DNA from 3 places in the Pseudomonas sp. Tof1 genome. Region 1 is predicted to be linked to each of the others. Evidence: predicted binding sites of a transcription regulator. Region 1 holds the regulator's gene; each other region holds the start of a gene.

Evidence for each region. Region 1 encodes FliA, which starts transcription of late flagellar genes. Its sites were predicted from a motif close to CTAAAGTTTNNNNNNNNNNNGCCGNTAA; they were not measured.
Region 2: a site for FliA is predicted at 2,578-2,605, ahead of ACZ5KU_RS25515 (flagellar protein MotY). Genes of this name have one in related genera too.
Region 3: a site for FliA is predicted at 8,383-8,410, ahead of ACZ5KU_RS00625 (methyl-accepting chemotaxis protein). Genes of this name have one in related genera too.

The regions. Positions count from the first base shown of each region.
Region 1 covers NZ_AP024344.1:1,833,525-1,843,651, forward strand. Annotated here, with positions in the region: gene flhB (flagellar biosynthesis protein FlhB) at 1-1,118, shown strand, start outside; gene flhA (flagellar biosynthesis protein FlhA) at 1,247-3,376, shown strand; gene flhF (flagellar biosynthesis protein FlhF) at 3,388-4,716, shown strand; gene fleN (flagellar synthesis regulator FleN) at 4,838-5,671, shown strand; gene fliA (RNA polymerase sigma factor FliA) at 5,668-6,408, shown strand; gene ACZ5KU_RS08535 (chemotaxis response regulator CheY) at 6,600-6,971, shown strand; gene ACZ5KU_RS08540 (protein phosphatase CheZ) at 6,994-7,782, shown strand; gene ACZ5KU_RS08545 (chemotaxis protein CheA) at 7,797-10,112, shown strand.
Region 2 covers NZ_AP024344.1:5,663,405-5,673,531, reverse strand. Annotated here, with positions in the region: gene ACZ5KU_RS25530 (peroxiredoxin) at 117-719, shown strand; gene rnt (ribonuclease T) at 792-1,469, opposite strand; gene pyrC (dihydroorotase) at 1,466-2,512, opposite strand; gene ACZ5KU_RS25515 (flagellar protein MotY) at 2,669-3,634, shown strand; gene ACZ5KU_RS25510 (argininosuccinate synthase) at 3,764-4,981, shown strand; gene ACZ5KU_RS25505 (hypothetical protein) at 5,146-5,685, opposite strand; gene ACZ5KU_RS25500 (response regulator transcription factor) at 6,607-7,233, shown strand; gene ACZ5KU_RS25495 (PA3496 family putative envelope integrity protein) at 7,356-7,535, opposite strand; gene nth (endonuclease III) at 7,643-8,281, opposite strand; gene ACZ5KU_RS25485 (Rnf-Nqr domain containing protein) at 8,289-8,894, opposite strand; gene ACZ5KU_RS25480 (RnfABCDGE type electron transport complex subunit G) at 8,891-9,487, opposite strand; gene ACZ5KU_RS25475 (RnfABCDGE type electron transport complex subunit D) at 9,484-10,127, opposite strand, start outside.
Region 3 covers NZ_AP024344.1:127,916-138,042, reverse strand. Annotated here, with positions in the region: gene ACZ5KU_RS00650 (GntR family transcriptional regulator) at 1-563, shown strand, start outside; gene ACZ5KU_RS00645 (DUF3050 domain-containing protein) at 1,259-1,435, shown strand; gene ACZ5KU_RS00640 (diiron oxygenase) at 1,432-2,379, shown strand; gene ACZ5KU_RS00635 (amino acid adenylation domain-containing protein) at 2,376-5,795, shown strand; gene ACZ5KU_RS00630 (SRPBCC family protein) at 5,825-6,292, shown strand; gene ACZ5KU_RS00625 (methyl-accepting chemotaxis protein) at 6,386-8,266, opposite strand; rRNA gene rrf (5S ribosomal RNA) at 8,582-8,697, opposite strand; rRNA gene rrf (5S ribosomal RNA) at 8,807-8,922, opposite strand; rRNA gene ACZ5KU_RS00610 (23S ribosomal RNA) at 9,072-10,127, opposite strand, start outside.

The DNA.
Region 1 (10,127 bases):
AGGACAAGACAGAAGAGCCCACGGAGAAACGCAAGAAGGACTCCCGGGAAAAGGGTGAGATCGCCCGCTCCAAGGAGCTCAATACGCTCGCGGTGATGCTGGCCGGGGCGGGTGGGCTGCTGGTCTTCGGCGGTACGCTGGCGCAGCAGATGGCCGAGCTGATGCGCTTGAACTTCACCCTGTCGCGCGAGGTGGTGCTCGACCAGCGCTACATGGCGATCTTCCTCATGCAGTCGGGCAAGCTGGCGATCCTGGCGGTGCAGCCGCTGCTGCTGACTCTGCTGATCGCCGCCTTCGTCGGGCCGATTTCCCTGGGTGGCTGGTTGTTCGCCGCCGGCAGCATGGCACCCAAGTTCAGCCGGATGAATCCGCTGGCCGGTCTCAAGCGGATGTTCTCGACCAAGGCCCTGGTGGAACTGCTCAAGGCCCTGGCGAAATTCTTCATCGTCCTGCTGGTGGCGCTGGCGGTGCTGTCGTCGGATATCGACGATCTGGTGCGGATAGCCCATGAGCCGCTGGAAATGGCGATTATCCACAGCCTGCAACTGGTCGGCTGGAGTGCCTTGTGGATGTCCCTCGGCCTGCTGCTGATCGCTGCGGTGGATGTGCCGGTGCAGTTGTGGGAAAGCCACAAGAAGCTGCTGATGACCAAGCAGGAAGTGCGCGACGAATACAAGGATCAGGAAGGGCGTCCCGAGGTCAAGCAGCGGATTCGCCAGTTGCAGCGGGAGATGTCCCAGCGTCGGATGATGGCGGCGATTCCCGAGGCCGACGTGGTCATCACCAACCCGACCCACTACGCGGTCGCGCTCAAGTACGATTCGGAAAAGGGCGGGGCGCCGATCCTGTTGGCCAAGGGTAACGACTTCATTGCCCTGAAGATCCGCGAGATCGCTGTCGAACACGACATCATGCTGCTCGAATCACCGGCCCTGGCCCGTTCGATCTACTACTCCACCGAGCTGGAGCAGGAGATTCCGGCGGGGCTGTATCTGGCGGTGGCGCAGGTGCTGGCGTACGTCTACCAGATCCGCCAGTTCCGCGCGGGCAAGGGCCGCCGGCCGGACCCGCTCAAGGACGACCTGCCGATTCCGCCGGAGTTGCGCCGCGATTCCTGATGGGCCCGCAAGTCTTGCTTTCCCCCGCATTTTCAACGTCTTCGTCATAGTTGGAGAGCTTCTTGCAGAAGCAGCTCCACGACGCCCGCAGGCGTCAAAAGTTTGCTTCAAGGTGACGAGGAATACCGGTGGATCGCACTCAACTCATCAACACTGCACGCAGCAACCTGGCCGGCCTCGGTCGGGGCAACCTGGGTGTGCCGCTGCTGCTGTTGGTCATGCTGGCGATGATGATGTTGCCGGTGCCGGCCTTCCTGCTGGACGTGTTCTTCACCTTCAACATCGCCCTGTCGATCGTCGTCCTGCTGGTCTGCGTGTATGCGCTGCGGCCGCTGGATTTCGCGGTGTTCCCGACCATCCTGCTGGTCGCCACGCTGTTGCGCCTGGCGCTGAACGTGGCATCGACCCGGGTGGTCATGCTCCATGGCCAGGAAGGCCATGCCGCCGCGGGCAAGGTGATCCAGGCTTTCGGTGAGGTGGTGATCGGCGGTAACTACGTGGTCGGTATCGTGGTCTTCGCGATCCTGATGATCATCAACTTCGTCGTGGTCACCAAGGGTGCCGGGCGGATTTCCGAGGTGAGCGCGCGTTTCACCCTCGATGCGATGCCCGGTAAGCAGATGGCGATCGATGCCGACCTCAACGCCGGCCTGATCGACCAGGCCCAGGCCAAGGCGCGCCGTGCGGAAGTGGCCCAGGAGGCCGAGTTCTACGGTTCGATGGACGGTGCCAGCAAATTCGTCCGCGGTGACGCCATCGCCGGCCTGCTGATCCTGTTCATCAACCTGATCGGCGGCATGGCGGTCGGCATCTTCCAGCACAACATGACATTCGCCGACGCCGGCAAGGTCTACGCCCTGCTGACCATCGGTGACGGTTTAGTGGCGCAATTGCCATCACTGTTGTTATCCACAGCCGCGGCCATCATGGTGACCCGTGCCTCCGGCTCGGAAGACATGGGCAAGCAGATCAACCGGCAGATGTTCGCTTCGCCCAAGGCCCTGGCCGTGGCGGCCGGCCTGATGGCGGTCATGGGGCTGGTGCCGGGCATGCCGCACATCTCCTTCCTCAGTCTGGCGCTGCTGGCCGGTGGTGCGGCGTACCTGGTCTGGAAAAAACAGAATGTTGCCAAGGCCCAGGCCCTGGCCGAAGTCCAGCGCCAGCAGGAACTGCTGCCGTCGCCGGCCCGCGCCATGGAAACCAAGGAACTGGGCTGGGACGACGTGACCCCGATCGACATGATCGGCCTGGAAGTGGGCTACCGCCTGATTCCGCTGGTGGATCGCAACCAGGGCGGGCAGTTGCTGGCGCGGATCAAGGGCGTGCGCAAGAAGCTGTCCCAGGACCTGGGCTTTCTGATGCCCACCGTGCATATTCGTGACAACCTCGACCTGGCGCCCAGCGCCTACCGCCTGACCCTGATGGGGGTGATTCTGGCCGAGGCCGAGATCTATCCCGAGCGCGAACTGGCGATCAACCCGGGGCAGGTCTATGGCACGCTCAACGGGATTACCGCCAAGGACCCGGCCTTCGGGCTGGATGCGGTCTGGATCGAGATCAGCCAGCGCGCCCAGGCGCAGTCGCTGGGCTACACCGTGGTCGATGCCAGTACCGTGGTCGCGACCCACCTCAACCAGATTCTGTACAAGCACTCCAGCGAGCTGATCGGTCACGAGGAAGTCCAGCAGCTCATGCAACTGCTGGCCAAGAACTCGCCGAAACTGGCCGAGGAACTGGTGCCGGGGATCATTTCCCTGTCGCACCTGCTCAAGGTGCTGCAGGCGTTGCTCGCCGAACACGTGCCGGTGCGCGATATCCGCACCATTGCCGAAGCGATCGCCAACAATGCCTCCAAGAGTCAAGATACTGCCGCTTTGGTTGCCGCCGTGCGTGTCGGTTTATCCCGCGCAATCGTCCAAAGCATTGTAGGGCTTGACTCCGAGCTGCCTGTGATCACCTTGGAACCCAGGTTGGAACAAATATTGCTCAATAGTCTGCAGAAGGCCGGACAAGGCTCGGAAGAGGGCGTTCTGCTCGAACCGAGCATGGCTGAAAAGCTTCAGCGTTCACTGATTGAGGCCGCCCAGCGTCAAGAGATGCAGGGGCAGCCGGTGATCCTGCTGGTAGCCGGTCCGGTTCGCGCGATGCTTTCGCGGTTCGGACGCCTGGCGGTACCCAGCCTGCATGTGCTGGCTTACCAGGAAATTCCGGACAACAAGCAAGTCACCATCGTTGCGACAGTAGGGCCCAACGGCTGAGGTAGTGGGTTATGCAAGTTAAGCGTTTTTTCGCCGCCGATATGCGTCAGGCCATGAAGCTGGTTCGTGACGAATTGGGCTCGGACGCGGCCATCATCGGCAACCGCCGGATCGCCGGCGGTGTCGAGCTGACGGCTGCGCTCGACTACAAGCTCTCGGCCCTGGCCCCACGGGTTCCGAACATGGAGCTCGAGGACGAGTTGCGCAAGACCCAGTCGCGGATCGTCACCGCCCAGGCCGAACTGAGCCTGCGCAGCGAAGGTGAAAGCGATGCAGGCACCAACCGCCAACTGTTCGCCGGCCTGCCGCTGACCGCGGCGGAGCCGCTGATCGAACCGACCTTCGACGAGCCACGCCGTCCGGCTCCGGCCCCGGCTGCAGCGGCCCCGGCGGTGGACCAGCGGGTTTTCGAGTCGATGCGCTCGGAGCTCAACGGCCTGCGTGAACTGCTGGAAGTCCAGCTCGGCTCGCTGGCCTGGAACCAGTTGCAGGGGCGCCAGCCGGAGCAGGCCAACCTGTGGCGACGCCTGCAGCGCATCGGCCTGTCCGGGCCGCTGTCGCGCGACCTGCTGGCACTGATCACCGACATCCAGGACCCACGCCAGGCCTGGCGCATGCTGCTGGCGCACCTGGCACGCATGATCGTCACGCCCGAGATCGAACCGCTGGAAGAGGGCGGGGTGATCGCCATGGTCGGCCCGGCCGGCATGGGCAAGACCACGACCCTGGCCAAGCTGGCCGCACGCTACGTACTCAAGTACGGCGCACAGAATATCGCGCTGGTAAGCATGGACAGCTTCCGCATTGGCGCCCAGGAGCAGCTCAAGACGCTGGGGCGGATTCTCAATGTCTCCGTGACCCATGTCGACCCCGGCCAGTCCCTGGCACAGGCCCTCGATCCGCTGCTGCGCAAGCGCGTGGTGCTGATCGACACCGCCGGCCTGCAGGCCAGCGACCCGGCCTTGCGCATGCAGCTGGAAAGCCTGGCCGGTCGCGGGATCAAGGCGAAGAACTATCTGGTCCTGGCCACCACCAGCCAGAAGCAGGTGCTCACCGCCGCCTACCATAGCTACAAGCGCTGTGGCCTGGCCGGTTGCATCCTGACCAAACTGGACGAGACGGCAAGCCTCGGCGAAGTGCTGAGCCTGGCCATCAGCCATGAACTGCCGGTGGCCTATCTGACCGATGGCCCGCGGATCCCGGACGATCTGCATCTGCCACGCCGTCACCAGCTGGTGAGCCGGGCGGTGAGTGTGCAGATGCAGGAAGAACCCAGCGAAGAGGCCATGGCCGATATGTTCGCTGACATCTACCACAGCCCCTCCAAACGAGTGGGGTGAGGTAACCATGAAGACGTTGCAACGCATCTACATCGATGGTCTGCCAGGCATTAGTCTCCCTCGGGAGCGCGCAGCCAGTTATGTGGCCTTCCGTCTACGCAAGACAAGGTAAGAAGAGAACATGGGTAGCATGCATCCCGTACAGGTGATTGCGGTGACCGGCGGCAAGGGTGGCGTCGGGAAGACTAACGTGTCAGTGAACTTGTCCCTGGCGCTGGCTGAGCTTGGCCGGCGTGTCATGCTGCTGGATGCCGACCTGGGCCTGGCGAATGTCGACGTTCTGCTGGGGCTGACCCCGAAACGGACCCTGGCCGATGTGATCGAGGGCCGCTGCGAGTTGCGCGATGTGCTGCTGCAGGGGCCTGGCGGGATCCGTATCGTGCCGGCGGCCTCAGGCACCCAGAGCATGGTCAATCTCAATCCGGCCCAGCATGCCGGCCTGATCCAGGCGTTCAGCGATATCGGCGACAATCTCGACGTGCTGGTGATCGACACCGCTGCGGGTATTGGTGACTCGGTGGTCAGTTTTGTCCGCGCGGCCCAGGAAGTGCTCCTGGTGGTCTGCGACGAGCCGACCTCGATCACCGACGCCTACGCGCTGATCAAGCTGCTCAACCGCGACTACGGCATGAATCGTTTCCGGGTGCTGGCCAACATGGCCCAGAGCCCGCAGGAAGGGCGCAACCTGTTCGCCAAGTTGACCAAGGTCACGGACCGCTTCCTTGACGTGGCCCTACAATACGTCGGCGCCGTTCCCTACGACGAATGCGTTCGCAAGGCCGTGCAGAAGCAGCGTGCGGTCTACGAAGCCTTCCCACGTTCGAAATGTGCCCTGGCGTTCAAGGCCATCGCGCAGAAGGTCGACACCTGGCCGTTGCCCGCCAACCCGCGGGGGCACCTGGAGTTCTTCGTCGAACGTCTGGTACTTCAAACGAGTGCGGGACCGGTGCTATGACTGCAAGTGGCTATCGCATGTATTCCAAGTCTTCGCGTGACAGCCAGTATGAATTGATCGAGCGATACGCGCCGCTGGTCAAGCGCATCGCCTATCACCTGCTGGCACGGCTGCCGGCCAGTGTTCAGGTCGAGGACCTGATCCAGGCCGGGATGATCGGCCTGCTCGAGGTTTCGACCAAGTACGACTCGGGCAAGGGCGCGAGTTTCGAGACCTATGCCGGTATCCGCATTCGTGGCGCGATGCTCGACGAGGTGCGCAAGGGCGACTGGGCACCCCGTTCGGTACACCGCAACACCCGCATGGTCAGTGACGCAATCCGCGCAATTGAAGCGAAAACCGGTCGCGACGCTAAAGATCATGAAGTTGCAGCCGAACTCCAGTTGAGTCTCGATGATTATTACGGGATTTTGAATGATACCTTGGGCAGCCGCCTGTTCAGTTTCGACGACCTGTTGCAGGACGGCGAACATGAAGGGTTGCATGAGGATGGCGCGAGTGCTCATCTCGAACCGTCGCGCGATCTGGAGGATGAACGCTTCCAGGCCGCACTGGCGGACGCGATCGCCAATTTGCCGGAGCGTGAGCGGCTGGTGTTGTCGCTGTACTACGACGAGGAGCTGAACCTCAAGGAAATCGGTGAGGTCCTGGGGGTCAGCGAATCACGGGTCAGCCAGTTGCATAGCCAGTGCGCAGCCCGTTTGCGGGGGCGTTTGGGAGAGTGGCGAGCGCGTTGACGGGGCAGTGTGTGGGGACACTGCGAACGAGACCGATGCAGCGTGTGACGGTGTATCGGCGGCTCGGCCGGTTGTGGTTTCCATGCAGTAGGGTACAGAGCCTTGTCGAGTGTTGTGCCGAATTGATTTAACAGCGCGTCCAGGTGCTGAAACGCGTTTAAGACTGCTTGGAGGTCGAATTGAACAAGAACATGAAAATCCTCATTGTTGATGACTTTTCAACGATGCGGCGGATCATCAAGAACCTGTTGCGTGATCTCGGGTTCACCAACACTGTCGAGGCCGATGACGGTACTACCGCCATTCCGGTGCTGAACAGTGGCAGCATCGACTTTCTGGTCACCGACTGGAACATGCCCGGCATGACCGGCATCGATCTGCTGCGCCACGTGCGTGCCGACGAGAAGCTCAAGCACCTGCCGGTCCTGATGGTAACGGCCGAGGCCAAGCGCGAGCAGATCATCGAGGCCGCACAGGCCGGTGTGAACGGCTATGTGGTCAAACCATTCACTGCCCAGGCGTTGAAAGAGAAGATCGAGAAGATCTTCGAACGCATCGGTTGATGAAGTCCGCCACGGGGGCGCTATGGAGCACTACGAATCCTCTCTGGGCGATTTTGAATCGACCCTGAAAAAACATGCTCGTGAGCTGGTCGAAAGCCTTGAAAAAGGCCGCTTCGGCGACGCCGTGCAAATGATCCATGAGCTGAACCAGGCCCGTGACCGCGGCTTGTATCTGGAAGTCGGCAAGCTGACCCGCGAGCTGCACAGTGCGATCGTCAATTTCCAGATCGATCCCACCATGCCGCAAGCCGAGGAAGTCTCGCAGATCACCGATGCCACCGAGCGCCTGTCCTATGTGGTCAGGCTGACCGAGGCTGCGGCCAACCGCACCATGGATCTGGTGGAGAGCGCGACCCCGCGGATCAATGGCCTGAATGACGAGGCCAAGGCGCTGAGCGCCGACTGGGGGCGGTTCATGCGGCGCGAGGTCGGTGCCGAGGAATTCCGTGCGTTGGCCCGCCGGGTCGACAGTTTTCTGACGCGCAGCGAGCAGGAAACCCAGGCGGTTTCGAGCGAGCTCAACGACATCCTGCTGGCCCAGGATTATCAGGATCTGACCGGCCAGGTGATCAAGCGCGTCACGCAGATGGTCACCGAGGTCGAGAGCAACCTGCTCAAGCTGGTGCTGATGGCCAGCCATGTGGATCGCTTTGCCGGCATCGAACATGACCGTGAAGCGATCCTTGCGCAAAAAGATCCACAAAAACAAATGGCAAAGGGTGAAGGTCCGCAGATTCATGCCGATAAACGTGAAGACGTTGTGTCCGGCCAGGACGATGTCGACGATTTGCTTTCCAGCCTTGGATTCTAGGAGCACCCATACACATGAGCTTCGGCGCCGATGAAGAGATCCTTCAGGATTTCCTGGTTGAGGCCGGCGAGATTCTTGAGCAACTGTCCGAACAACTGGTCGAGCTGGAAAGCCGGCCGGACGATGCGGACCTGCTCAATGCCATCTTTCGCGGTTTTCACACTGTAAAAGGGGGCGCCGGCTTCCTTCAGCTCAACGAGCTGGTGGAGTGCTGTCACATCGCCGAGAACGTGTTCGACATCCTGCGCAAGGGTGAGCGTCGCGTCGACGCCGAGCTGATGGACGTGGTCCTGGAAGCGCTCGATGCGGTCAACGGCATGTTCGGCCAGGTGCGCGAGCGCAGCCCGATCACTCCAGCGACCCCGGAGCTGCTGGCGGCCCTGTCGCGCCTGGCGGAACCCGCCGGTGCCGAACCGGCGCCGGAGCCCGTGGCCGAGGTCGCGGCAGCCGAGCCGGAACCGGTGGCCGAAGCGGTCGCCGAAAGCCCGTCCGGTGACATCACCGACAATGAATTCGAACAGTTGCTCGACTCCCTCGACGGTGGCAAGGCCGATGCGCCACAAGCCGCCAGCGAAGGCGAGGCCGAGAGCGATGAAATCACCGATGCCGAGTTCGAGTCCCTGCTCGACCAGTTGCATGGCAAGGGCCAGTTCGCGCCCGACGCTGTGGCGGCTTCGGCCCAGGCACCGACCGCCGAGGCGGCCGGTGAGCAGCCTGACAGCGGCGACATTACCGACGACGAATTCGAAGCCCTGCTCGATCAGTTGCATGGCAAGGGCACGTTCAAGGTCGAGGGGATCGACACCGCTGCGGCGGCGGCCCAGGCCGCGGAAGTGACCGGTGCCTCCGGCAGCGACCTGATCACCGATCAGGAGTTCGAGTCCCTGCTCGACGAACTGCACGGCAAGGGCAAGTTCACCGATGTGGCGGCCAGTGCCGCCGCGCCGGCCGTCGCCAAGCCGGCCGCCGTCTCTGCACCGGCCGCTGCCTCGGCCACTTCCGCCCCGGCCGCCAAGGCTCCGGCGGCAGCGGCTGCGGCCTCACCGGCGCCAGCGGCGAAAGCGGCCCCCGCACCGGCTGCCGCCGCAGCGGCCCCGGCTCCGGCCCGTGCCCCGGCACCAGCCGCCGCGGGCGCAGGCGACAAGCCGGCTGCCAGTGAAGCGGAAACCACGGTGCGGGTCGACACCGCGCGCCTGGACGAGATCATGAACATGGTCGGCGAGCTGGTGCTGGTGCGTAACCGCCTGGTGCGCCTGGGGCTCAACAGCGGCGACGAGGCCATGTCCAAGGCGGTGTCCAACCTCGATGTGGTGACCGCCGACCTGCAGACCGCGGTGATGAAGACCCGCATGCAGCCGATCAAGAAAGTCTTCGGCCGCTTCCCGCGCCTGGTCCGTGACCTGGCCCGGCAGTTGAAGAAAGAGATCAACCTGGAACTGGTGGGTGAGGAAACCGACCTCGACAAGAACCTCGTCGAGGCACTGGCCGACCCGCTGGTCCACCTGGTGCGCAACTCGGTCGACCACGGTATCGAAGAGCCGGCCGACCGCGAAGCGATGGGCAAGCCGCGCAGTGGCCGGGTGGTGCTTTCGGCCGAACAGGAAGGCGACCACATCCTGCTGTCGATCTCCGATGACGGCAAGGGCATGGATGCCGACGTGCTGCGCAGCATCGCCGTGAAGAAGGGCCTGATGGACAAGGATGCGGCGGATCGCCTGAGCGAGACCGACTGCTTCAACCTGATCTTCGCCCCGGGTTTCTCGACCAAGACCGAGATCTCCGACGTGTCCGGCCGCGGCGTCGGCATGGACGTGGTGAAGACCAAGATCGCCCAGCTCAACGGCACCATCAATATCTACTCGACCAAGGGCAAGGGCTCGAAGATCGTCATCAAGGTGCCGCTGACCCTGGCGATCATGCCGACCCTGATGGTCATGCTCGGCAACCAGGCCTTCGCGTTCCCGCTGGTCAACGTCAACGAGATCTTCCACCTCGACCTGTCGCGCACCAACGTGGTCGACGGCCAGGAAGTGGTGATCGTGCGCGACAAGGCCTTGCCGCTGTTCTATCTCAAGCGCTGGCTGGTCAGTTCCGCTGTTCATGAAGAGCAGCGCGAGGGCCATGTGGTGATCCTTTCCGTCGGCACCCAACGCATCGGCTTTGTCGTCGATCAATTGGTTGGCCAGGAGGAAGTGGTAATCAAGCCTCTGGGCAAAATGCTGCAGGGAACCCCGGGCATGTCGGGCGCCACCATCACCGGTGACGGTCGCATCGCGCTGATTCTCGATGTGCCGAGCATGCTCAAGCGTTACGCCGCGCGGCGTATTTGATTCTGGTACGGCGAC
Region 2 (10,127 bases), 3.2 Mb from region 1:
GGTGTATGATGGTGGGTTCCAAGGACACGAGGTCGTCGCGTCATAGGCTTGTCGCTTAGAGGGGGCATCCTTGCACCGACCTCGTTCTGAACGTGACTATCACCAGGAGATATCCAATGAGCGTACTCGTAGGCAAACCAGCCCCCGACTTCACCGTGCCGGCCGTACTGGGCAATGGCGAAATCGTCGACAGCTTCACCCTGTCCTCGGCCATCAAGGGCAAATACGGCCTGGTGTTCTTCTACCCGCTGGACTTCACCTTCGTCTGCCCATCCGAGCTGATCGCCCTGGACCACCGCATGGCGGACTTCCAGGCGCGTAACGTCGAAGTGGTTGCCGTGTCCATCGACTCGCACTTCACCCACAACGCCTGGCGCAACACCGCCATCAACGACGGCGGCATCGGCAAGGTCAAGTACACCATGGCTGCCGACCTGAAGCACGAAATCGCCCAGGCCTACGACGTCGAGTCCGAAGGCGGCGTGGCTTTCCGTGGCGCCTTCCTGATCGACGACAAGGGCATCGTCCGCTCGCAGATCGTCAACGACCTGCCACTGGGCCGTAACATGGAAGAGCTGATCCGTCTGGTCGACGCCCTGCAGTTCCACGAAGAGCACGGCGAAGTCTGCCCAGCCAACTGGAAAAAAGGCGACAAGGGCATGAACGCCTCGCCAGAAGGCGTTGCCGCCTACCTGACCGAGAACGCCGGCAAGCTGTAAGCCGCCGCTTCACGGACAAAAAAACCGGCCTCAGGGCCGGTTTTTTCATGGGCGCGATTCGTTCGGGCGGGATCAGTCGTTGAAGTCTTCCCAGCCGCCCATTTCCTTCCAGCGGTTGACGATGCCGCAGAACAGCTCGGCGGTCTTCTCGGTGTCGTAGCGCGCCGAGTGGGCCTCGCGACCATCGAAATCGATACCGGCGGCCTGGCAGGCCTTGGCCAGTACGGTCTGGCCGTAGGCGAGGCCGGCCAGGCTGGCGGTGTCGAAGCTGGAGAACGGGTGAAACGGGTTGCGCTTCATGTCCAGGCGCGCCACGGCGGCGTTGAGGAAGCCGAGGTCGAAGCTGCTGTTGTGGCCGACCAGGATCGCCCGCTTGCAACCGTTGGCCTTGAGTGCCTTGCGTACGCCGCGGAAGATGTCGGTCAGCGCGGTTTCCTCGCTGACTGCCATGCGCAGCGGGTGATCGAGCTTGATCCCGGTGAACTCCAGGGCCGCCGCCTCGATGTTGGCACCTTCGAACGGCTCGACCCGGAAGAAGTAGGTGTGCTCGGGGAACACGAAGCCATCTTCGTCCATGCCGATGGTGGTCGCGGCGATTTCCAGCAGGGCGTCGGTGGCGGCGTTGAAGCCACCGGTCTCTACGTCGACGACCACTGGCAGGTAGCCGCGAAAGCGTGCGGCCATCGGGTGGCGGGGGCCACCTGAAGCACCGTTGCCTTCCAGTTCGTCGTCGAAATGATCATCACTCACAGGGTTTCCTCCAGCAGGCGCCAGCGCAGTTTTTCACCGGCGCGCAGCGGGATCACGGACAACTCGCCAAACGGCAGGCTGGCGGGGACGGTCCACTCTTCGCGAACCAGGGTGATGCGCTCGCTGTTCGGCGCCAGGCCGTAGAAGCGCGGGCCGTGCAGGCTGGCGAACCCTTCGAGCTTGTCCAGGGCATTACGCTGCTCGAACGCCTCGGCATACAGCTCGATGGCCGCATAGGCGGTGTAGCAACCGGCGCAGCCGCAGGCGGCTTCCTTGGCGTGCTGGGCGTGGGGCGCCGAGTCGGTGCCGAGGAAGAACTTCTCGCTGCCGCTGGTGGCGGCGTCGAGCAGGGCCGACTGGTGCGTATTGCGCTTGAGGATCGGCAGGCAGTAGTAATGCGGCCGAATGCCACCCACCAGCATGTGGTTGCGGTTGTACAGCAGGTGGTGGGCGGTGATGGTCGCGCCGACGTTGCCCGACGCCGCGTTGACGAACTGGACCGCGTCGGCCGTGGTGATGTGCTCGAACACCACCTTCAGCGTCGGGAAGCGCTCGACCACACGACTCATGTGCTCGTCGATGAATTGTTTCTCGCGGTCGAACACGTCGACCTCGCTACGGGTCACTTCACCGTGCACCAGCAGCGGCATGCCGACTTCGGCCATGGCCTCCAGGACGGGGAAGATCTTGTCCACGCTGGTCACGCCGGAGTCCGAGTTGGTGGTCGCGCCAGCCGGGTACAGCTTGGCCGCGTAGACGAAACCACTGGCCTTGGCGGCGCGGATCTGCTCGGGTTGGGTGCGGTCGGTGAGGTAGAGCACCATCAGCGGCTCGAAACGGCTGCCGGCTGGCCGCGCCGCGAGAATGCGCTGGCGATAGGCGTCGGCTTCGTCGGCATCGCGCACCGGTGGCACCAGGTTTGGCATGATGATGGCGCGACCAAAGGTGCGCGCAACATCCGCAACAGTGTGGGGTAACGCAGCACCATCGCGAAGATGGATATGCCAGTCGTCGGGACGCAGCAGGGTCAGGCGGTCGGACATTGGGGATTCCAGGCGGGTCGAACTCAGGGGAATGCTACCGGAAAAGACTCTCTCAGGCACTCGCTATCAAGTTTTGCCGGATGCAACCGATATCCCGAAGGTATGGCGTAGAACCGGTACGTCAGTCTCACAGCCGTAGAACCATTGGAGCCTCCCGTGCGCCAGCGTTATTTAGCCCTGCTCAGTATGTTTGCCAGCCTGCCGGCCATGGCGTTGACTTTCCAGACCCGTCTGGAAAGCATCGAATGGAAGGTGGAAGGGGACAAATTCGAGTGTCGGCTGACTCAGCCGATCACCGACTTCGGTGCCGGCGAGTTCGTGCGACGTGCGGGCGAGCAGGCGATTTTCCGGCTCAAGTCCAATAACCACATGTTCGGCGGCGGTTCGGCGACCCTGCTGGCCGCGGCGGCGCCCTGGCAGCCCGGGCGCGGCGACATCAACCTGGGCTCGGTGAAAATCGGCAATGGCGATGTGCTGTTCAACAGTTCCCAGGGCCAGGCCGGCGGCCTGTTCCATGGGCTGCTCGAAGGCCGTAGCCCGTTGGTCCGTCACTATTCCCGTGAGGGCGGGGTTTCCGAGGTGCGCCTGTTGCCGGTGAAGTTCAACCAGGCCTACAGCGACTTCCAGAGCTGTACCGCCAAGCTGCTGCCGAAGAATTTCGAGCAGATCAAGCAGGCCGAGGTCGGTTTTCCGGATGGCGGCATCGAGCTCAACGCCCAGGCCAAGGCCCAATTGCAGGTGATGCTGGACTTCATGAAGGCCGATCCGACCGTCAATCACATCGAGCTCGACGGCCATTCGGACAACAGCGGCAACCGCCTGACCAACCGCGACCTGTCACGTCGACGTGCGCTGGCGGTGATGGATTTCTTCAAGGCGGCCGGTATTCCGGAGTCGCAGATCGTCATGCGTTTCCATGGCGAGCGTTACCCGCTGGTGCCCAACACCAATCCCGCCAACCGGGCGAAGAACCGTCGGGTCAACATCCACCTTGAACGTGCCCCGGAGGCTCCCGCCGCACCCGCTCCCGCCGCGGCAGCGCCCGCTGCGCCGACGCCCGAGAAGCCAGCCGAAAAGCCGGCACCGACCGCAGCGGCTGGCAGCGCGGCGAAAACTTCCTGAAACGGCTGTTCTCGTCGCGCTCCCGACAGTATCTGTCGCATTGACATCCTTGGCTGTCGCGCCTCTGTAAAACCACGAACCGGGTCGGTAGAATCGGGCCTTTCCGTACAACCCCCGTGGAGTGATGGCATGGCCGACGTAAAAAAGGTCGTTCTCGCGTATTCCGGCGGCCTGGACACTTCGGTGATCCTCAAGTGGCTGCAAGATACTTATAACTGTGAAGTGGTGACCTTCACCGCTGACCTGGGTCAGGGCGAAGAGGTCGAGCCGGCTCGTGCCAAGGCGCAGGCCATGGGCGTCAAAGAGATCTATATCGACGACCTGCGCGAAGAGTTCGTACGCGATTTCGTCTTCCCGATGTTCCGTGCCAACACCGTCTACGAAGGCGAGTACCTGCTGGGTACTTCCATCGCGCGTCCGCTGATCGCCAAGCGCCTGATCGAAATCGCCAACGAAACCGGCGCCGACGCCATTTCCCACGGAGCCACCGGCAAGGGTAACGACCAGGTGCGTTTCGAGCTGGGCGCCTACGCGCTCAAGCCGGGTGTGAAAGTGATCGCTCCGTGGCGCGAATGGGACCTGCTGTCCCGTGAGAAACTGATGGATTACGCTGAAAAGCACGCCATCCCGATCGAACGTCATGGCAAGAAGAAATCGCCGTACTCGATGGATGCCAACCTGCTGCACATCTCCTATGAAGGCGGCGTGCTGGAAGACACCTGGACCGAGCACGAAGAAGACATGTGGCGTTGGACCGTCTCCCCGGAGAACGCTCCCGACAAGCCGCAGTATCTGGAACTGACCTACCGCAACGGCGACATCGTTGCGCTGGATGGCGTCGAAATGACCCCGGCCACCGTGCTGGCGACCCTGAACCGTATCGGTGGCGCACACGGTATCGGTCGTCTCGACATCGTCGAGAACCGCTACGTGGGCATGAAGTCCCGCGGCTGCTACGAAACCCCTGGCGGTACCATCATGCTGCGCGCGCACCGGGCGATCGAGTCGATCACCCTGGACCGCGAAGTCGCTCACCTCAAGGATGAGCTGATGGCCAAGTACGCCAGCCTGATCTACACCGGCTACTGGTGGAGCCCTGAGCGTCTGATGCTGCAACAGATGATCGACGCTTCGCAGGTTCACGTGAACGGCGTGGTTCGCCTGAAGCTGTACAAGGGCAACGTGATCGTGACCGGCCGCAAGTCCGACGAGTCGTTGTTCGATGCCAACATCGCAACCTTCGAGGAAGATGGCGGCGCCTACAACCAGGCCGATGCTGCCGGCTTCATCAAGCTCAACGCGTTGCGCATGCGCATTGCCGCGAACAAGGGCCGCAAGCTGTTCTGATCCAGTGCCTGCCTGAAAAGAACCCGGCCATGCAGGCCGGGTTTTTTTGCGTCGTGAACAGTAGGCGGAGTGCGCCTCGGGGGCATCTTCTCGTTCGGCCTGCTGGTTGAGGTATGCGGCGGGAGAGATAAGGCTGATCTGGCGCGAACAGGCGGTGCCAGGGGTCAATCCGGGTGCTCCTCCCGTTGATGGTGGAGCCCGAAGCGGTAGTTCTTCGCCAGTTCCCACACCTGGCGCACACTCAACTCCAGCGTCTGGGCAATCTCCTGGGCGGTGTATCCCAATGCCGCGTAGTGCATGGCATGGCCGGCGATCACGTCATCATCCTGCAGGCCGCCAACGTCCGGCTGGGGATGGCGGTACCTCCTGGCAGCCGCCAACGGGCGTCGCTGGGCGATTTTCAGCCCCTGATCCCGGGCCATTCTTTTTATTTCTTCCTTGTTCATCTTCAACGAATATTGCAAGGCATAAATGCCTGCGCCCTTCGTTATCAGGTCTTTCAGAAGTTCAACTTTCCTTGTGTAGTCCTCCTCTGTTTCAGTGGTTTTTTCCGAACAGCCTGCTGCTGTTCGATTGTTGGCGGGTGACTCTTTTTTTGCGCTGGTATCTATCGTTCCACCGCTTTTGATGAACTCGCTGATGGCCAGTTCCAGTTCGTGAGGTTTACAGGGAGTATTCTCTTTGTTTATTTTTGCGTTTTTCATGATATATAGCCTGCTCGTGGAAGTGGATAGGCTGTAATGGATTTTCCTGCGAGGGGACCGGGTCGAGGCGGTTCCTGTTTTCAAAGAAGCTAGCGGGAGAAATTTTTGCCTGCAAGGGAAAAGCATGTTGCTCAGTTGTCGGTAATTTTTTCGGTTGGCAAGTTTTAATGTTTTGGTAAGCGTTCTTTTGGTGATGTAGTCCGTTTCTTTAAGTTGAGGTTGGTGTGGATGTAAATTGTCTTGGTGCTGTTTTGTTATGATTTTTCTTGAATGTTTTTAATTATCCTTTTGCAAAGATTTATCTGGTGCCGGAGCACAGTCTTTTCTGTCGGGCCTCGCCGAGGCTCGTCCAGCCGGGTTCCTGATTGACAGATAAACGCTTTTTGGCCGGGCTTGTGTCATCAAATGATAAACATGTTTATTGCGTGGCCCAGGCCCTGGCGCGACATCGATTCAGGTGTGACGGTCGACTGTGGTGCCCGAGGCAAGGCCGGTTGGCACTGGAAACGGTCTTGTGAGAGGGCGCGTGGGGGGTTGCCGCAGGTGAGTGGGTTATTTCTTGTTGCAGAAAACCAATAGACATTCAATGCCTGGTATCTCTAAGGTTGATGTGTAATAAGCAAGGTGTCGTGAGTCGTATGTTTGTTCATTTTGTTTATTGGTTTCTTTTTCCGCTTCATGAGGCGATATCCATGCAGCGAGCCAGGGGCTTGTAGCGCAGAATCTCCGAATGGGGGTGTCATCACCTCGTTCCTGAAAACGGTACTTTTCTTGTGGTGCTTTTTTTGTAGGGCAATTCCTTGTTGTTTGTAGGGAAGGTCTTTGGCTGATACTGCCTGGGGTAGGTGCTATGCCCAGGAGGTTGTGACTAGGCTATTGTGCTGATTCTGAAAATTCGAACAGCGAAATTTGGACTTGCCCATGAATAAAGTGCTGATCGTGGATGATCATCCCGTCATTCGTCTTGCCGTACGTATGCTGATGGAACGGCATGGATACGAAGTCATCGCGGAGACGGATAACGGCGTGGACGCCTTGCAACTGGCGCGAGAGCATACGCCGGACATAGTTATACTCGATATAGGAATTCCCAAGCTGGATGGGCTTGAAGTGATTGCCCGTCTAACTTCCATGGGGCTCTCTTTCAAGGTGCTGGTGTTGACTTCGCAGGCTCCCGGTCATTTCTCCATGCGTTGCATGCAGGCGGGAGCTGCCGGTTACGTGTGCAAGCAGCAGGACCTGACCGAGATGCTCAGCGCCATCAAGGCCGTTCTATCCGGCTACAGTTATTTCCCCAACCAGGCATTGCATACCGTGCGTTCCAGCATGGGCAATGCCAGTGAGGCGGATATGGTCAACCGGTTGTCCGGCCGCGAGATGATGGTGCTGCAACAACTGGCCAGGGGAAAGAGCAACAAGGAAATCGCCGATGGCATGTTCCTGAGCAACAAGACCGTGAGTACCTACAAGACACGTCTGCTGTTGAAGCTCAATGCCCGTTCCCTGGTCGACCTGATCGAACTCGCCCAGCGTAATGGTCTGGTTTGAGCGCCGTTCCGGCAGTGTGGGGGAGGCGTTGGCAAGGTCGGAGTGATGAGGGCGGAACGGCACGCCTGTCGTCATAGCCAAAAGCCTCCGAACAGGAGGCTTTTGATGGGAGGGGCACGTTACTACAGGTCGAAATCGTAATCAGCCAGCTGCTTTTGCAGGCGGCGTTCTTCCAGCAGGTTGTCGATGGTACGACGCTTGCTCAGATTGGTCTTCGCCACCTCTACTTGAGGCTCCGTTTCGTCCGGATCGACCTGCATCAGGTCGTCCTCTATATCCAGCGCTTCTTTATCGGTACTCATAAAGTCAACTCCGGGCTAAGACTGCCGTTGGCGCTCCTTATATCGATAATTAACGATCGGGTAAAAAAGATTTTTTCAATCGACTTATCAATAATAGTAATGGAGGCTCAATCGTCGGATGTCTTGTGCTTGTATTCGCACAGATCCTCGATTCGGCAACTGCCACAGCGCGGCTTTCGGGCCTGGCAAACGTAGCGGCCGAGCAGGATCAGCCAATGATGGGAGTCGAGCAGGTACTGTTTAGGCACGAATTTCATCAATTGTTTTTCCACTTCCAGCACGTTCTTCCCGGGTGCCAGCCCCGTGCGGTTGCTGACCCGGAAAATATGCGTGTCGACCGCCATGGTCGGCTGCCGGAAGGCGGTATTGAGCACCACGTTGGCGGTCTTGCGGCCAACCCCGGGTAATGCCTCCAGGGCTTCACGGGTTTGCGGCACCTCGCTGCCATGCAGCTCGATCAGCCGTCGGCAGGTTTCGATGACGTTTTTTGCCTTGCTGTTATACAGGCCGATGGTCTTGATGTACTCGGACAGCCCTTCGACCCCCAGCGCGTAGATCGCTTCGGGGGTGTTGGCGACCGGGTACAGCCGTGCCGTCGCCTTGTTCACGCCGACGTCGGTGGCCTGGGCGGAAAGAATCACGGCAATCAGCAACTCGAACGGTGACGAGTACGCCAGTTCGGTCTTGGGTTCCGGATTGTCTTCGTGGAGCCGACGGAAAATTTCCAGGCGTTTGGCGGCATTCATGGGGCAGTCATTTCCTTGGAAGCACTCGGTGTGAGGTTGAACGCAGGGTCCAGGCTTGTTTCAGGGCCAGCAGCAGACCGAGCAGGAGAAACGCCCCTGGCATCAGCCCGGCCAGGCGCAAGCCGCTCGCTGCGGCGAATACCCTGACAGGCTCTGGGGGCGCCGAGCCGATCCACCATTGCAGGTGGGCGAACAGCGTGCCGTCCGCCAGCAGTTCGCGCAGCAGCCCCAGGCAGATCGACAGGGCGCCGAAGCCGGCGAACAGATGAACATTCTCTCTCAACCCGCCTGCGCGGAAAAAGCCCAGATGTTCCAGCGCCAGGCATTGCACGCCAAGCAGGGCCAGGTAGAAGCCAAGGGCCTGCTGCAATTCCCAGGACCAGACCTGCAGTCCCAGCGAGACCAGGCTGGCGCTGGCAGCGGCGAGCAGGGTCTGCGCCGGCCACGCCAGGGCTGGATTGAGCCAGGGTTTCAGGGCGCGGCTCGATGCGCCATAGAGTACGGCCACCAGCAGACTTGCCAGCCACAGGGACGCGGCCTTGATCAGCGAGTCGCTGGCTCCGAGCAGGGGGGCGAGCATCAATGAGCCGGGCAGCAGTGTGCTTCTATTCATTGGTCCGGCTCTCCCAGCAGTTGCCCGCGGTGCTCGTCGAAGTAGCGCAGGGCGTCATGGGTCGCATCGACCGCCGCCCGCGAGGTGATCGTGGCACCGGCCATCTGGTCGAACTGGCCACCGTCCCTTTTCAGCTTCCACGCCGTGTCGGGAGTATCCGTGCGTGACTTGCCGAGAAAGGTGCCCAGCCAGGCGCCGCCGTCCTCGGCGATCCTGGCACCCAGCCCGGGCGTTTCCCGCTGCGACAGGGTTTTCACGCCCAGCAGTCTGCCGTTCGTGTCGATACCGACCAGCAATTCGAGCGGCCCGCCGTAACCCCGGGTTCTGCTCTGGAGCACGATGGCCACCGGCTTTCCGTGCAGCCGCATCCGATAGCCTTGAGTCAGGCTGCTATGGGCCAGCTCACTGGCCTCCAATGCCAGCGACTGGCGCTCGTATTCACCGGGCGGGAGCACCTGGGACAGCGCTCGCGTCTGGACTGCCAGTTGCTGCGCCTGGATGCGCGGTGTCACCTGTCGCTGCAGATCCCAGACCAGGCCCGCAAGCAGCGCTGCCAGGGCGACCACCATCACCAGCGAGCCGGTTCTGTTCATGGCGTGCTGCGCTCGTCACGAGGGACCGACCAGCGCTCCACAGCCGGCACCGCCAGGTTCATCAACAGCACGGCGAAGGCCACGCCATCGGGGTATGCACCCCAGGTGCGGATAAGGTAGGTGAGCAGCCCGACCCCGGCACCAAACAGCAGGCGGGCCCTGGCACCAGAAGGGCCTGAGACCGGTTCGGTGACGATGAAGAAGGCTGCGAGCATGGTCGCGCCGCTCAACAGGTGAAACAGCGGCGAGCCGTTGGAATCCGAACCGCTGCCGTTCCAGCCGATCAGGCTGGCGAGGAACAGACCCGCCAGCATCCCGACCGGGGCATGCCAACTGAAAACCTTCTGTTTCAACAGCAACAGGCCGCCGGCGAGAAAGGCCAGGTTGACCCACTCGGTGCCCTTGCCGCCCCAACGGCCGAAAGCGGCATGGCTGGCGAACAGTTCTTCCATGGTCAGGCTTTTATTGAGCCGCAGGCTGTCGAGGGCGGTCGCCTGGGCCCAGGCGTCGGGCTGGCCGGGCAGATGCAGGCCGAATACCTGCTGCAGGCCGCCGAGCAGGTCCAGGCCATGGGGCGCCGGCCAGTGTGTCATCGGCTGCGGGAAACTCACCAGCGCCAGTGCATAACCGAGCATCGCCG
Region 3 (10,127 bases), 1.7 Mb from region 1:
GCGGCACGGCCTTGCGCCAACAGGAACTGGCCACGCTGTTCGGCGTCAGTCGCATGCCGGTCCGCGAGGCGTTGCGCCAACTCGAGGCGCAGTCGCTGCTGCATGTCGTACAGTACAAGGGCGCGGTGGTGGCGCCGCTGATCGACGATACCTCGACGGAAAACTACGACCTGCGCATCCTGCTGGAGTCCCAGGCCCTGCGCCTGTCGGTGCCACTGCTCAGCGCAGAAGACCTGGAGCGCAGTGCCGCATATGTCGACGAACTGGAAGCGCAGACCGACTACACCCACGTGGGGCGGCTCAATCGCCTGTTCCACATGAGCCTCTATTGCAAGGCACCCAACCAAAAGCTGCTGGCGCTGATCGAACAGGGCCTGGTGGAGGAGGAACGCTTCCTGCGCTTCAATCTGTCGGCCATGGGCCTGGGGAAACTCTCCCAGGACGATCACCGGGAACTGCTCCAGGCGGCCCGTGCCGGCCAGGTCGATGCCTGCGTGGCGCATCTGCAACAGCACTTGCGACGAGGCATCGAAGTCATCCAGCGCTACCTTGGCAAGTCCTGATCCGCCCGCCGGCGCACGGGTGCCGGCCAGTCGCGGCATCGCCCCGAGCGCTCTCATGAGGCCTGCCCCGCGTCACCCTGGCTGACGCGGGATGACCAGGCCCGGTCGAGGCGTCGGACGTGCTGCGCCTCCTCAGGCGATAGCCGAGCCGCGCATTTGGGCACACCCTTGCCAATCGACGCGGTACGAACCCGCCACGCGATACCCGGATAGGAGACTCACCAGAAGGAGCTTTGCCACAGGCCGCAAGGCACGGAGCAAGCGTGTCCCGGCCCTGCCGACCCAAACCATCGTTCAACCGTTTGAAGAGTGGCCCGAGTGAGGCATTCACTCATTGTTTTAATTCTGCCGGTTATTGGGCGGAAAAGGCACTCTTACGCCAAATAAAACAAATTTGAATTGTTTTATAAGCACCGCTCATTCCTTATAAAGGTGGAAACTTCAATAAACTTAAAAACAACTTGATCGAAACTTGTCTTGTGTACTAGGTTTGAATAACCGGAAACACGCACCCCAGCCCTGCCCTCGCAGCGCTGTGGCGCATGGCTCAGACCGGTCATCCATGCTGCTGCCTCAGGCCTCTCGACTTTCAATTACCGATTGAGGCCTTCGTTCGCCTGTTATTCAGCCCATGGCAGCAATGTATGGAATCGGCTGTTTATCGCCATCCAACTTACCAACCACCAAGGTGGCCAATGAATATTTATGAAAAACGCCTCGAATATGAACAGGCACAATTACTTGAGCATCCTGTTTTCAGTGAAGTCGATTCACTGAAACGACTTATGCGCTTCATGGAAAGCCATGTCTTCGCGGTGTGGGACGCCGTGCTCCTGAAACTGCGGGCCGAGCCCATCGGAGTCGCCTCATGAACGCCGCCGACTACAGCGCCTTCGTCGAGGCCTGGGAAAACCGCGCCAGCATCCGTACCCGTCCGCGGCGCCTGCTGGAGGACGATGACCGGCTGATCTACCCGCTCAGCCGCCAACCCCTGGCCAACAGTGGCACCCTGCTCGCCCACTGCCCCGAGCAGCGCGACTTCGTGCTGACCCAGAGCCTCTACAAGTTCATCAACGATGTGGTGATTTTCGAGACCGAGATCGTCGACCGTACCGCACGGCGCATTGCCAAGGACCGCTTCCCGATCCGCTTCCCGCTGGCCTGCCGCTATGCCGCCATGACGGTGGTGGTGGATGAGGATTACCACGCCCTGGCGGCAATGGACTTCATGCAGCAGACCATCGCCCTGACCGACATCCAGCCGCTGGCGATGCCCGGCGAGATCGAGCTGAGCCGCGCGATACCGGCAGCCCTGGGCATGGCGCCGGAACACTTGCGCGGCGCCGTCGAGCTGATCTGCGTGGCGATGGCGGAAAACACCGTGACCAACGATGTTGCAGCCTTCGCCCAGGAGGGGTCGGTCAAGGCTTCGGTCAAGGGGCTGATGGCCGACCACCTGCTCGACGAAGGCCGTCATGCCGGGTTCTGGACCCGCCTGGTACGGCTTTACTGGCAGGGTGCGAGCGAGGCGGATCGTGAAGCGCTTGCCGAGATCCTGCCGGTGTTCATCGTCCATTACCTGACCAACGACCTGCAGAAAGCCTTCGACTTCACTGTCATCGAACACCTGCCGGTCGGCGAGCCGATCCGCCAGGCCCTCAGGAGCGAAGCCGCCAGCCTGGCCTACCCGCTCAATCGGCATCACCCGCTGGTGATCAATATCGTGCGCTTCCTGCGCAACAGTTCGCTGCTGGACTCTGCCTGCGTGCAGGAGACGCTGGGTGACTATCTGCTCCAGCCCGGGAGCGCGTCATGAGACGCCTCGACATCCTCCTGGTCGGGCACAGCCAGGTGCTGGATGACCTGAAGAGGGAGCTGGAGCAGCAGGGTCATGTGATCCGGCACCAGAGCGGTGACGCAAGCCGGCCTTGGGCTGCCGACCTGCTGATCGAGGATGGCAGCCAGCCGCTGCCGGTGGCGGGCGGCAACGCGCCACGGCTTGGCTTGCGCCTGGAGTACGGCCCGCCGGCGCCCGGCCCGCTGCCGGCGCTGGCCCTGCGCTGCTGGCAGGACGGACGGCTGATCCGGCGCCAGCCGCTAGCCCGGGACGACAGCGGCAATGGCCAGGTCCTGCGGCTGGCAGCAAGCCGTGAGCTGGTGGAACTGGGTGCGCTGCTGGTCAGCCGTTTCGCCCGCGAGCGTGGCTATTTTCTTGAAGTCCCCTCCATCACCCCACCGCCCGGTGGCGTCGAGCATCCGCTGTCGGCCCTGGAGTCACTGGCCTTCGAACACCGCCTCAACCACACGGCCCGGCCCGAACTGCTGGCCCTGGCAGCCGTACCGGTGATCCAGCGGATCGAAGACAGTCTGCGGCAGTTCGCCGAACGCCCGGCCCTGAATGTGGCCGGCGCGGTGACCCGTTACCGCCAGTTGCATGCCCACGGCCTGGCGATCCAGGAGCGCCTGCTGGCGGCCCTCGCCCGACTGGATAGCCGTGAGGAGCCCGCCGTGATCGGCCTGTGCCTGGCGAAGACACCGGCCTTCTACGCCAGCCTGCTGGCCATTCTCGGCTGTGGCGCGGTCTACCTGCCCCTGGACCCGAATCAGCCACTGCAACGCCAGCAGTTCATCCTGGCGGACGCCGGGGCCGCCCTGCTGCTGCATGATGGCCGGCACCCGATGGGTGATCGCCTGCCCTCGCTGGATGTCACCACCGTGCGTAGCGACGACGGCTCATTGGGCGCGTCCCTGGTACGCCGTGCCCTCACCGCGCAAATGCCGTGTCTGGCGCTCTATACCTCGGGCACCACCGGCCAGCCCAAGGGCATCCTGCTCAGCCAGGCCAACCTCGCCCATTTCTGCGCGTGGTATGCCGATTACGTGGAACTCGAAGCCCGGCACCGGGTGCTGCAGTTCTCGACACCGGGCTTCGATGCGTCACTGATCGATATCTTCCCCAGCCTGATCCAGGGCGCCGAACTGGTGGTCGCCAGCGAGGATCAGCGACGCGATCCCGCACAGCTCGCCCGACTGATCCGCGGGCAACGGATCAGCCATGCCTTCCTGCCGCCGATGCTGCTCGGCCTCCTGCCGCTGGAGCCGCCGCTGGGCCTGAGCCATCTGCTGACCGGCGGTGATGTCTGCGAGCCGTGGATCATCGAACGCCTCGCCGGGCAGACGAATTTCCATAACCTCTACGGCCCTGCCGAGGCGACGGTGCTGATCACCGCGCGGCAGTGGCGCACCGACACCGGCCACCGCAGCCTGGGTGGACCGATCGCCAACAGCCAGGTGTTCATTCTCGATGAATGCGGCCAGCCGGTGGTCGAGCAGACGGTCGGCGAACTGCATATCGTCGGGCCAGGTGTCAGCCTGGGGTACCTGAACGCTGCGGACCGGAGCGCCGGGAGCTTCATCGAACTGCGCCCCGGCGGCGGCCCGGCACTGCGGGCGTATCGTACCGGCGACCTGGCCAGGTGGACCGCCGAGGGGATCGAGTTCTGCGGGCGTCGGGACCACCAGGTGAAGATCCGCGGCTTTCGGGTCGAGCCCCAGGAAATCGAGCGCTGCCTGCGCGACAGCCGCTTGTACCGCCAGGTGGCGGTGGTCATCGACAGCCGTCGGCAGGTCCTCGCCTACCTGGCCCAGCCGACCAGTGCCGACCGCCACCGCGAAGCCCTCAGGCAGTATGTCGAGCGCTGCCTGCCGGACTACATGCACCCGGCCGCCTATGTCGAGCTGACAGCGTTGCCGATGGCCGCCAATGGCAAGGTCGACCGCCGGGCGCTGCTGGCCTTGCCGGTCCGGCTGGGTGGCAGTCCAGGCCTGCGGCAGCCGGCCAATGCCGACGAGGCCTGGTTGCAGGCGCTTTGGGCCAGGCTGCTGGGATTGCCGGCCGAGGGGATCGCCACCGATGAAAGTTTCTTCAACCTGGGCGGGCATTCGATCCTGCTGTCGAAGATGCTGCTAGGCATTCGCGCCCGTTACGGGCATGGCATCTCCATCAACCGCTTCATCGAGGAGCCGACCCTGTGTCGGCTGGCGGTGCTGGTCAGGGGCGAGTCGGCCGCTGGGGCATTGAGCCCGCGGATACGGGTCGATGCCGAACGCGGGCTGGACTGGCAGGCGTTGCCGGCGCAGCGTGCCGGTGACCGCGGCAAGGTGCTGCTGACCGGTGCCAACAGCTTCGTCGGCGTGCACCTCGTCGAGGCCCTGCTGGCGGCGGGCGTCAGCGAGATCGCCTGCCTGGTCCGCGACAGCGCCAGCGAGCCGGCCGCCGCGCGTTTTGCCCGGGCCCTGCGCGACAACCGTCTGGAGCACCTGAACCTGGAGCGTGTGCGGGTCTACCCTGCGGATATCCGCCAGCCGCACCTGGGGCTGGCCGACGATGTGTACGAACGCATCGACCGCGAGTTCGGGGTACTGATCCACAACGCCGCCCACGTCAATCACGTGCTCGACTACGAGGCGCTGGCACCCGACAACGTCGCTCCGCTGTTCGAGTGCCTGCGCCTGTGCGAGGGGCGCAGCAAGAAGATCTTCAACTTCATCTCCAGCCTGTCCGCCTGCAGCCGGGTCAGCGACCAGGGCCGGGTGCTGGAACAACCGCCGGCCGAGACGCCGCCGATCTACATCCGCAATGGCTACAACCTGTCCAAGTGGGTCGGCGAACGGATTGCCCAGCGGGCTCGCGAGCAAGGCGCGTGGGTCAATCTCTTCCGTCCCGGCAATATCGCCTTCAACAGTCGCAACGGCGTCTGCCAGCCGCACCGCAATCGCCTGCTGCTGATGCTCAAGGGGTCACTGCAACTGGGCCAGGTGCCGGCCCTGGCGCTCAATTTCGACCTGATGCCGGTGGACTTCCTCGCCCGCTTCATTGCCGCCCACAGCCGACGCCTGCCGGACAGCACCGGGGTCTTCAACCTGCACAACCCGCAACCGCTGAGCTGGAACGACTACGTCGCGGCGTTCCGCGAGGCCGGGTACGCGTTCCGGCTGGTCAGCGTCGCCGACTGGCAGCGGCAACTGCAGCGGGTCGAGCGCGATAACGCGCTGTTCGAGGTGCTGGGTTTCTACCTCAACGGTTTCGAAGAAGACATCGGCGACATCTCGACGATCGAGCACAGCCAGGCCGAGGCCGGCGTGCGGCGCATGGGGGCGACCTATCCGGTCAAGAGTGCGGCGCTGCTGCGCAAGGGCTGCGACTACCTCAGGCAGATCCGATTCATCTGATTCACCACAACCACCTGGAGCACATCATGATGCACTCCCTGCAACCCGATACCCTGATCCGCAACCCTCGAGGCGAGGCCGTGACGTCCACGGTCGAGCTCCCCACCAACGCCGCCAGCGCCTGGGCCATGGTCGGCGACTTTGCCGGCTTCGCCGTGTTCGTCACGGCGCTTTCGCATATCGAGATGATTGGCGAAGGCGTGGGCGCGCTGCGCAAGAAGTCGTTCAAGGACGGCCATGTGGTGGTCGAGCAGCTCAACAGCCGTGACGAACAGGCGATGCGCATGACCTGGACCACGCTCTACAACACGCTTGGGGTTGGCCAACTGTGGGCGATGATGAGCGTCGAACCGTTGGCGCAGGAGCGCTGCCGGGCGACCTGGACCATCATCGCCGAACCGGCGGCGGCCAGCGCCCAGGGGACGCCGGGGTTTCGGCGTTTCATCCAGGAGTTCGCCGATGAGGCGATGGGAAATGTGCGGGCGTTGTTGAGCTGAGGACGCTGGTGTTCCTGTTCGCGGGCAAGCCCGCGAACAGCTTTTTACTGACGCCGCCCCTACCCTTTCGCAGGAGCGGACTGTCGGCCGGAATCAGATCTTGAAGCTGTCCACCAACTGCTTCAGGCGACCCGCCTGCTGTGCCAGCGCATCGCAGTCCTTCAACGTCTCGTTGAGGTTGGCCACGCCCTGCTGGTTGAGCAGGTTGATCTGGGTGATGTCGAGGTTGAGAGCCTCGACCACCGCCGTCTGCTCTTCGGTCGCGGCCGCCACCGACTGGTTCATGCCATCGATCTCGCCGATCCGCTGGGTCACGCTGACCAGTCGCGCACCGGCCTGGTTGGCGACTTCGACACTCTCCTCGCTGGAGGCCTGGCTGGCATTCATGGTGGTCACCGCCTCGCGGGAGCCGACCTGCAACGAGGTGATCATCTTGTGGATCTCCTCCGCCGATTCCTGGGTACGGTGCGCCAGGTTGCGCACTTCGTCGGCGACCACGGCAAAACCCCGTCCGGCCTCACCGGCACGGGCTGCTTCAATGGCGGCGTTGAGGGCCAGCAGGTTGGTCTGCTGGGAAATGCCCTTGATCACGTCGAGGATGTGCCCGATGTTGTCGGTGCTGGCGTTCAGGGTCTCGATCTGGGTGCAGGACAGACTGATCTTCTGCGACAGCTCGGTCATCGACTGGATGGTGCGTTCCACCACTTGGCGGCCATCGTCGGCCTGCTCGCTCGCACCGCTGGCGTGCTGCGAGGCATCGGCGGCATTGCGGGCGATTTCCTGCGTGGCCGCACCCAACTGGTTGATGGCGGCGGCGACACTGTTGGTCCGCGCGCTTTGTTCATCGGAGCCGATGATCGAGGCGTTCGAGGAGTTCATCACCCGCTGGGACAGGTCGTGTACGTGGCGCGTGGCCGAGGACACTTCGGCGATCGAGGCATGAATCCGCTCGACGAACTGGTTGAAGGAGCCGGCCAATTCGCCGAACTCGTCCTTGTGAACGATGTGCAGGCGACGGGTCAGATCACCCTCACCCTGGGCGATATCCTGCATGGCCCGGCCCATGGTGGTCAGCGGACGCATCAGCACCTGGATGAGCAGGCTCAGCAATACCGCGATGGCGGCCACCGCGATGAACATCGCGATCAGTGCCGAAGTGCGGAACTTGCTCAGTGGCGCGTAGGCCTTGTCCTTGTCGATGGACAGGCCGATGTACCAGTCAGCCGACGGCAGGCCCACCACCGGGGTGAACGACAGGATGCGTTCCTGGCCGTTCAGGGTGACCTCCTGGATGCCCTTGGCGATACGAAGGGCCGAACCCGGGTAGATGTCCTTGAGGTTCTTCATCACCTGGTCCTTGTCGGGGCTGACGATCACCTGACCGTCACCGCTGACCAGGAAGGCGTGGCCGATCCCGCCGAAGTCCACCGAGTTGATGATCTTCACCAGGGTTTCCAGGCTCAGGTCGCCGCCGACCACACCCAGCAGTTGCCCGCTGCCTTTGACCGGCATGGCGATGGTCACCACCAGCCCGCCGACCGAGGCCATGTAGGGCGGGGTGAGCATGGTCTTGTCGGCCGCTACGGCGGCCTTGTACCAGGGACGCTGACGTGGATCGTAGCCGTCCGGCATCTTCGCGTCGGGACGCTGGGTGAAGGTGCCGTCGGTCTGGCCGACGTAGGTGAACTGGAAGTTCGAGGTGAAGGCCGGTTGGTCCACCAGGCCTGGGTAATCGGCCTTGCTGCCCTGGTGCGCGATGTTCTGCGCGAGGTTTTCCAGCACCAGGATCCGCCCGCTCAGCCAGTTCTGCACACTGCTGGCGGTAAGGTCGCCCGCTTGCTCGACCGATGATTCGAGGTTCTGCCCGATGGTGCTGCGTTGCAGGTAATCGTTGTAGAGGGTGAACAGCGCAAAGGCCAGAACCACGACACCGGAAGCGGCCAGCAGGATTTTATGGCTGAATTTAAGATTCATTTCACGGAACTTCTCATGCCGAAGATTGGGGGTGCGTACACGATGCGACAGTCCCTTCAGTAGCGCAGATGACCGTCCATGGGTGCTCTACTTTGGTGCACGCACGGCTCTTCCTCTTGTCGGCATCATCGGCAGAAAACTTAATGGCCTTATCGCAAATGTCGCGGTTCGCCGACGAGAGGGCAGATAGCCCGTGCTGATTCGTGCTCCCAGGTCAGGGGAAAATACGGGGGTGAGACGGACGGTGTCCAGAGAGAGTAGCCGGAAAAAACAAAACCCCTACCTGCCTGCGCAGATAGGGGTTTCGGAATTCAATCTTGACGATGACCTACTCTCACATGGGGAAACCCCACACTACCATCGGCGATGCATCGTTTCACTTCTGAGTTCGGGATGGGATCAGGTGGTTCCAATGCTCTATGGTCGTCAAGAAATTCTGTGGCCGGTTCGTCGCTCGTGCAACGCCCCAGCAAAATGAGGAACTTCTACAAAAAGACAAAACCCCTACCTGCCTGCGCAGATAGGGGTTTTGGAATTTAATCTTGACGATGACCTACTCTCACATGGGGAAACCCCACACTACCATCGGCGATGCATCGTTTCACTTCTGAGTTCGGGATGGGATCAGGTGGTTCCAATGCTCTATGGTCGTCAAGAAATTCGGTAGCCGGCTCGTTGCCTGGGCAACGCTCCAGCGAATCGGGTACGTGACAGTCTTTGGTGTTTTGTGCGTGGCAAACTTTCGGTTCACTTCGTCTTCATACACCGCAATCTGCTCATTCGACGCAAATTGCTTGGGTGTTATATGGTCAAGCCTCACGGGCAATTAGTATGGGTTAGCTCAACGCCTCACAGCGCTTACACACCCCACCTATCAACGTCGTAGTCTTCGACGGCCCTTCAGGGAACTCAAGGTTCCAGTGAGATCTCATCTTGAGGCAAGTTTCCCGCTTAGATGCTTTCAGCGGTTATCTTTTCCGAACATAGCTACCCGGCAATGCCACTGGCGTGACAACCGGAACACCAGAGGTTCGTCCACTCCGGTCCTCTCGTACTAGGAGCAGCCCCTCTCAAATCTCAAACGTCCACGGCAGATAGGGACCGAACTGTCTCACGACGTTCTAAACCCAGCTCGCGTACCACTTTAAATGGCGAACAGCCATACCCTTGGGACCGGCTTCAGCCCCAGGATGTGATGAGCCGACATCGAGGTGCCAAACACCGCCGTCGATATGAACTCTTGGGCGGTATCAGCCTGTTATCCCCGGAGTACCTTTTATCCGTTGAGCGATGGCCCTTCCATACAGAACCACCGGATCACTAAGACCTACTTTCGTACCTGCTCGACGTGTCTGTCTCGCAGTCAAGCGCGCTTTTGCCTTTATACTCTGCGACCGATTTCCGACCGGTCTGAGCGCACCTTCGTACTCCTCCGTTACTCTTTAGGAGGAGACCGCCCCAGTCAAACTACCCACCATACACTGTCCTCGATCCGGATAACGGACCTGAGTTAGAACCTCAAAGTTGCCAGGGTGGTATTTCAAGAATGGCTCCACGCAAACTGGCGTTCACGCTTCAAAGCCTCCCACCTATCCTACACAAGCAAATTCAAAGTCCAGTGCAAAGCTATAGTAAAGGTTCACGGGGTCTTTCCGTCTAGCCGCGGATACACTGCATCTTCACAGCGATTTCAATTTCACTGAGTCTCGGGTGGAGACAGCGCCGCCATCGTTACGCCATTCGTGCAGGTCGGAACTTACCCGACAAGGAATTTCGCTACCTTAGGACCGTTATAGTTACGGCCGCCGTTTACCGGGGCTTCGATCAAGAGCTTCGCTTTCGCTAACCCCATCAATTAACC